2 linked regions of the Cellulophaga sp. L1A9 genome follow. Each later gene encodes a partner of the first gene's protein in a complex. Links are inferred from orthologs where the notes say so. Each region holds a gene or a part of one and is shown on either strand. Other genes may lie near its edges. The genes, in order: meaB and scpA.

What was found.
Region 2: the proteins of meaB (region 1) and scpA are in contact, whole or in part, in a crystal structure (PDB 8DPB), measured with the Methylorubrum extorquens proteins. The link is inferred for Cellulophaga sp. L1A9 from one-to-one orthologs. Residues at the interface, in SOR26638.1 of Methylorubrum extorquens: Arg20, Ala21, Ala24, Arg25, Thr28, Ser32, Arg33, Arg34, His37, Thr98, Gly99, Gly100, Ser101, Ile102, Leu103, Lys106, Thr107, Ala110, Ala113, Ile114, Asp115, Arg116, Ala118, Phe119, Ile120, Arg121, Pro122, Pro124; in SOR27001.1 of Methylorubrum extorquens: Glu577, Glu578, Asn579, Asp580, Gly581, Arg582, Arg583, Arg585, His596, Ala604, Ser605, Ala608, Asp609, Gly611, Phe612, Asp613, Val614, Asp615, Ile616, Gly617, Pro618, Leu619, Glu625, Arg628, Gln629, Val631, Glu632, Asn633, Asp634, Glu661.

Annotation. Positions count from the first base shown.
Region 1 is NZ_CP047027.1:3,109,658-3,112,764, reverse strand. Bases 245-3,017 are described here. They hold meaB (methylmalonyl Co-A mutase-associated GTPase MeaB), read left to right. Parts: upstream 245-974; coding sequence 975-2,060; downstream 2,061-3,017. Other genes in these bases: GQR94_RS13575 (glycosyltransferase family 2 protein), read left to right, coding at 2,094-3,017; GQR94_RS13585 (organic hydroperoxide resistance protein), read right to left, coding at 421-846; GQR94_RS13590 (aldose epimerase family protein), read left to right, coding at 245-369. Outside these bases: more of GQR94_RS13590, read left to right, coding at 1-244; more of GQR94_RS13575, read left to right, coding at 3,018-3,050; GQR94_RS13570 (lysylphosphatidylglycerol synthase transmembrane domain-containing protein), read left to right, coding at 3,034-3,107. UniProt on the Escherichia coli protein: Binds and hydrolyzes GTP. Likely functions as a G-protein chaperone that assists AdoCbl cofactor delivery to the methylmalonyl-CoA mutase (MCM) ScpA and reactivation of the enzyme during catalysis.
Region 2 is NZ_CP047027.1:3,252,465-3,255,798, reverse strand. The notes cover bases 214-3,213. They hold scpA (methylmalonyl-CoA mutase), read left to right. Parts: upstream 214-636; coding sequence 637-2,790; downstream 2,791-3,213. Other genes in these bases: GQR94_RS14275 (methylmalonyl-CoA mutase subunit beta), read left to right, coding at 214-644. Also shown: more of GQR94_RS14275, read left to right, coding at 1-213; GQR94_RS14265 (ParA family protein), read left to right, coding at 3,215-3,334. UniProt on the Escherichia coli protein: Catalyzes the interconversion of succinyl-CoA and methylmalonyl-CoA. Could be part of a pathway that converts succinate to propionate.

The sequences.
Region 1 (3,107 bases):
TTAGACTGTTCTAAAATCCTAGATACGGATAAAAACCTTCTTCCTTCAGGAAAATTAACTGAAGTTGCGTATACTAATTATGATTTTTTAGAAAAGAAAAAAATAAACACTACACGATTGGATACTCCCTTTGTTATTTCTAAAAGTAAAGATATCTGCGCATCCGTGCACTCCGGAATTTCTGGAATTACTTTAGAAGTAACAACGAACCAACCTGCGGTAGTCATTTACACTCCTGAAACTACAGGGTCTATCTGCTTTGAAACACAAAATTATCCTGACGCCCCAAATCATCCTAATTTCCCATCGAGTGTATTAAGTAATGGAGAAAAATATTTCAATCAATCTACCTTTCGATTTAAAGCATAATAAAAGCCCGAAAATTCGGGCTTTATTTTTAGTATCGTGACTTTTAAGAATTTACTCGTCTAGAAGTAAATTAAGATTTACGGTGATATTATCTCTTGTTGCTTTGCTGTAAGGACAAATTTCGTGAGCAGCATTAATTAGCTCCTCTCCTTTTTCTTTATCTACCGTAGGCAAATAAGCATCTAAAGTTGCTTCTATATTAAAACCATCATCATCTTTTCCAAAACCTATAACAGCGGTTACACTAAAATCGCCTAAGTCATCTACTCCATTTTCTTTTGCTACAGCTTGCAATGCACCCGCAAAACAAGTAGAATATGCTGCAGCAAATAATTGTTCTGGATTTGTATATTTTTCTTCGATAGGGTCTTTCCCATTCGGCATTTTCACATCTAAATCAATTAGTCCGCCTTCCGTAGTTACATGACCAGACCTACCACCTGTATTTGTTGCACTTGACTCGAATATTGTTTTCATTTCAATTTATTTTAATGTTTAAGACCATAATATACTAATAGAAGAATCGCTGACGAAAAATGAATTATTAAATTTGTGTGAATGTTTCATAAAAAACCTTATTTTTCTATAAATCATCTAGTATCTCTTTGAAAAAAAATAATAAAAAATCAGCCTTAGAAGAAAAAGAAGGAATACATCTTGATGCTATTTCTAATAAAGCTTCTATTGCTAAAATTAAAAGTTTTAGAAAAAATCAGCCTTCTGTATCCAGTTTAATTCAGGGTATTCACAACGGAGATAAAATAGCATTGAGTAGAGGAATCACTCTGGTTGAGAGTAAAAGCAAACCACACGCAATACAAGCTAATCAAATTATTGAAGCTTGTATTTCAGATAAAAAAAATACCTTACGAATAGGCATCACAGGAGTACCGGGTGTAGGCAAAAGTACTTTTATTGAAGCTTTAGGAAAACACTTGACCAATATTGGTAAAAAAGTAGCTGTTTTAGCGGTAGATCCAACGAGCTCTTTGAGTAGAGGAAGTATTTTAGGCGATAAAACAAGAATGGAAGCTTTGGTTAAAGATGAGAATGCTTTTATTAGGCCATCTCCTTCTGGAGATTCCTTAGGAGGCGTGGCTAGAAAAACTAGAGAATCTATAATTCTATGCGAAGCTGCTAATTTTGATGTTATCTTAATTGAAACCGTAGGCGTTGGTCAAAGTGAAACCGCAGTGCATAGCATGGTCGATTTTTTCTTATTACTAAAACTTGCCGGAGCCGGAGACGAGTTACAAGGTATTAAAAGAGGTATTATGGAAATGACAGATACTATCGTCATTAATAAAGCCGATGGTAAAAACAAACAAGCAGCAAAATTAGCACGTATAGAATTTACTAGAGCCTTGCACTTTTATCCACCTAAAGAAAATGGATGGATTCCCAATGTACTAGAATGTTCTGCCTTAGAAAACGAAGGTATTTCTGAAGTCTGGCAAACTATCTTAAACTTTAAAGAAGCTACAGCAGCTTCTATGTATGAAAACCGAAAACACCAAAATAAATTTTGGCTACTACAAACAATAGAAGACAATTTAAAAATACGTTTTTACCAAGATGATACCATTCAAGAAAAACTAAAAGAACTTACTTCTCTAGTAATGAATGCAAAAGTATCCCCGTTTGTTGCTGCGGAGCAATTGTTAGCCCTACATCAAAAAGAACTTAAATAAAAAGCATAAATTTGCAGCTTGAATTTAATTGCTATGACTGTTTTAACTGACGCGCTTCTTTCTATTGTTGTTCCTTTATATAATGAAGAAGACAATGTTGTTTTACTTACGGAGAAAATCCATGAAAGTCTTGTAGGCTATACCTATCAGATAATATATATAGATGATTTCTCTACAGATGCAACACGCATGGTAGTTAAAAAAATGAACGATAGTAAGGTTCATTTGATTGAATTAAAGAAAAATTACGGTCAGAGTTTAGCCCTAGCAGCAGGAATAGATTATGCAGAGGGAGAATACATTATTACCATGGATGGGGATTTACAGAATGACCCAAGTGATATTCCTCAAATGCTTTCTTACGCTATTAGTGGTGAATATGATTTAATTACGGGTATTCGTCAAAAGAGAAAAGATTCTTTAGTTAAAAAAATTCCTTCTAAAATCGCAAATTTTTTAGTGCGCCGTGTGACCAAGTTAGATATAAAAGATAATGGGTGTGCTCTAAAGGTTTTTACAAAAGATATTGCTAAGGATTTAAACCTATATGGCGAAATGCATCGCTTTATAACGTTGCTAGCCTATTTAGAAGGTGCACAGATTAAGCAAGTACCCGTAAAGCACCATGCTAGACATGCTGGTGTCTCTAAATATGGTTTAGAAAGAGTGTTTAAAGTGATTGCAGATATGATGCTCCTTTTATTCATTCGAAAATATTTTCAGCGACCAATTCACTTATTTGGAATTTTCGGAGTTTTACTCATTCTTTTAGGTGGAATAATTAACATATACCTATTAGTTGTAAAATTAATGGGTGAAGATATTGGCAACCGCCCATTGTTAATTTTTGGATTGATGTTTATTTTAGCAGGTATTCAGCTCTTTACTATAGGAATTGTGATGGAATTATTAATTAGAACCTACTATGAATCACAGCAAAAACGACCATACCGAATTAAAAAAATTCTTATAGGTGATAAAGCCCAATAAAAAGCTAGTAACAGCACTTAAAATTATAGTTAGTGCTGTTTTACTTTACTTTGTTTT
Region 2 (3,334 bases), 140 kb from region 1 along the record:
CAAAAATCAGAGCCTTACGTTTACTCTACAAAACGGTAGCAGCTGCGTATGGCGCTCCTGAAAATTGTCATATTTTAGCCGTTACCACCAAAAGAAATAAAACCATTTACGATTATAATTCTAATATGCTCCGCAGTACCACCGAATGCATGTCGGCCATATTAGGCAGTGCCGATGCAGTGTGTAATGCACCTTATGATGCTATTTATCATAAAACCAATGACTTTGCTGAACGTATTGCTCGCAATCAATTAATCGTTCTTAAAGAAGAAAGTTACTTTGATAAGACTAGTAATCCTGCAGACGGTTCTTACTACATAGAAAGCTTAACGAAACAACTCGCTGAAAAAGCCTTAGATCTATTTAAAGAGCTAGAAAAAGCAGGCGGATTCTTAAGTCAGTTGAAAGCGAATACCATTCAGAAAAAAATTAAAGAAAGTGCACAGAAAGAGCAAGATTTATTTGACAGCAAGAAATTAATTCTTGTAGGAACCAACAAATACCAATCTAGCTTAGATAAAATGAAAGGTGATTTAGAATTATTTCCTTTCATGAAAAATAAACCTCGAAAAAGTAGTATAGAACCTATTTTAGAACGAAGGTTATCTGAAGAATTAGAACAAAAAAGGTTGGAAAATGAATAGAAAAGACCTTCAACATATCACGCTAGACACTTCTTCTCTACAGGAAACAACTACTCCACCGAGTGCATTTGAAACAGCAGAAGAAATTGATATACAATCATCCTACTCAAAAGACAATCTCAAAAATGTAGAACATTTAAATTTTGCAGCAGGTATTCCACCTTATTTAAGAGGTCCTTATTCTACAATGTACGTTTTAAGACCTTGGACAATTAGGCAATATGCAGGGTTTTCTACAGCAGAAGAAAGTAATGCATTTTACAGACGAAATTTAGAAGCAGGCCAAAAAGGGCTTTCTGTAGCTTTTGATTTGCCTACCCACAGAGGCTATGATAGTGATCATGAACGGGTGGTTGGTGATGTTGGAAAAGCAGGTGTTGCTATTGATTCCGTAGAAGACATGAAAATTTTATTTGATGGGATTCCGTTAGATAAAATGTCTGTTTCTATGACCATGAATGGTGCTGTTTTGCCTATTCTAGCCTTCTATATTGTTGCGGCACAAGAGCAAGGTGTTTCTTTAGAAGAATTATCCGGAACCATTCAAAATGATATCTTAAAGGAGTTTATGGTACGTAACACGTACATCTACCCTCCCACGCCCTCCATGCAAATTATTGCAGATATTTTTGAATATACGAGTCAGAAAATGCCAAAATTTAATAGCATTAGTATTTCTGGCTACCACATGCAAGAAGCTGGTGCTACTGCAGATATAGAGTTGGCGTACACTTTAGCAGACGGCTTAGAATATATAAGAACCGGATTAAAATCTGGCCTTAAAATAGATGAATTTGCCCCACGACTGTCTTTCTTTTGGGGAATTGGCATGAATCATTTTATGGAAATCGCTAAACTAAGAGCAGGAAGAATGCTTTGGGCGAAATTGGTAAAACAATTTGATCCTAAAACCGATAAATCATTGGCACTTCGTACCCATTGCCAAACCAGTGGTTGGAGCCTAACAGAACAAGACCCCTTTAATAACGTTGCCAGAACTACTATTGAAGCTATGGCTGCCGTTTTAGGAGGCACACAAAGTTTGCACACTAATGCCCTTGATGAGGCCATAGCGTTACCTACAGATTTCTCGGCAAGAATAGCGAGAAATACACAGTTATATATCCAAGAAGAAACCAAAGTTACTAAAACGGTAGATCCTTGGGCTGGCAGTTATTATGTAGAAAGCTTAACCCAAGAGATTGCAGAAAAAGCTTGGGCACTTTTAGAAGAAGTTGAGGAATTAGGTGGAATGACTAAGGCTATTGAAGCCGGAATTCCGAAAATGCGTATTGAAGAAGCTGCGGCTAAAAAACAAGCTAGAATAGATAGCAATAGAGATAAAATAGTTGGTGTAAATAGTTACCGCTTAGAAAAAGAAGATCCACTTCATATTTTAGAAGTTGATAACCAAGAAGTACGTAGACAGCAACTCGAGCGTTTGGCACAAATAAGAGAAGACCGTAATGAAGCTGCTGTAACATCTGCTCTCTTAAGGTTAACCAATGCCGCCGTAGCAAAAGCAGATGGTAAAGGACAAAATTCTGAACCTGATAAAAATTTATTAGCTTTAGCAGTAGAAGCTGCTAGGGAACGCGCCACATTAGGCGAAATTAGTGATGCCTTAGAAGCCGTTTACAATAGACATAAAGCAGTTATTAAAACATTTACAGGCGTGTATTCTAAAGAAATTCAAAATAATGAAAGCTTTAAAAAAGCTAGGGAACTTGCTGATGTTTTTGCAAAACAAGACGGTAGAAGACCACGTATAATGGTTGCAAAAATGGGACAAGATGGCCACGATCGTGGAGCAAAAGTAGTTGCAACCAGTTATGCAGACCTTGGTTTTGATGTAGATATTGGTCCACTATTTCAAACCCCAGCAGAAGCTGCAAAACAAGCGGTAGAGAATGATGTACATATTTTAGGAGTATCTTCTTTAGCTGCCGGACATAAGACCCTTGTTCCTCAAGTATTAGAAGAATTAAAAAAATACGGCCGTGAAGATATTATGGTAGTTGTTGGTGGTGTAATACCTAAACAAGATTACCAATTTTTATATGATGCAGGTGCTGTTGCTATTTATGGTCCAGGAACTAAAATAAGTGATGCCGCAATAGAGATTTTAGAGATCTTGATTGATTAAATATTATTCCAAAGCCTTAAAATATTATTTAGTTTTTTTGAGTAAAAACAAGGCTATGATCAAAAAAGAGATAATCTATTTTTAAAATTTTAAACCACTATAGTTTTTGCAATACAAGGCTTAAAGTCAAAAACAGAAAATTTGGTTATAAAGAAAACACCAAAAGCACCAATTAAATAAACTTACCCTCTTATAAATAAAGAGATCAAGAATTACACATCCATCGTTATATTTATTTCAAAAGCACCTGATTATCAGTTGAATACATTATTTTATTTATTAAATTCTAAGATATTGTATCGTTCACACTAAAAATATTAACTTTTTTTAACGCAATTAGCCACGTTTATTCACGAACTGTTAACAAAATACATTTTTTAGCATTGTAAATAATCGTATTTTAGCCCCTAACTTACTTTATATTATGGGCAAAATAATAGCCATAGCAAATCAAAAAGGTGGTGTAGGCAAAACCACTACAACCGTAAATCTTGCCGCAGCCCTAGGCGTGCTAGAAAAAAAAGTACTTTTAATAGATGCTGAT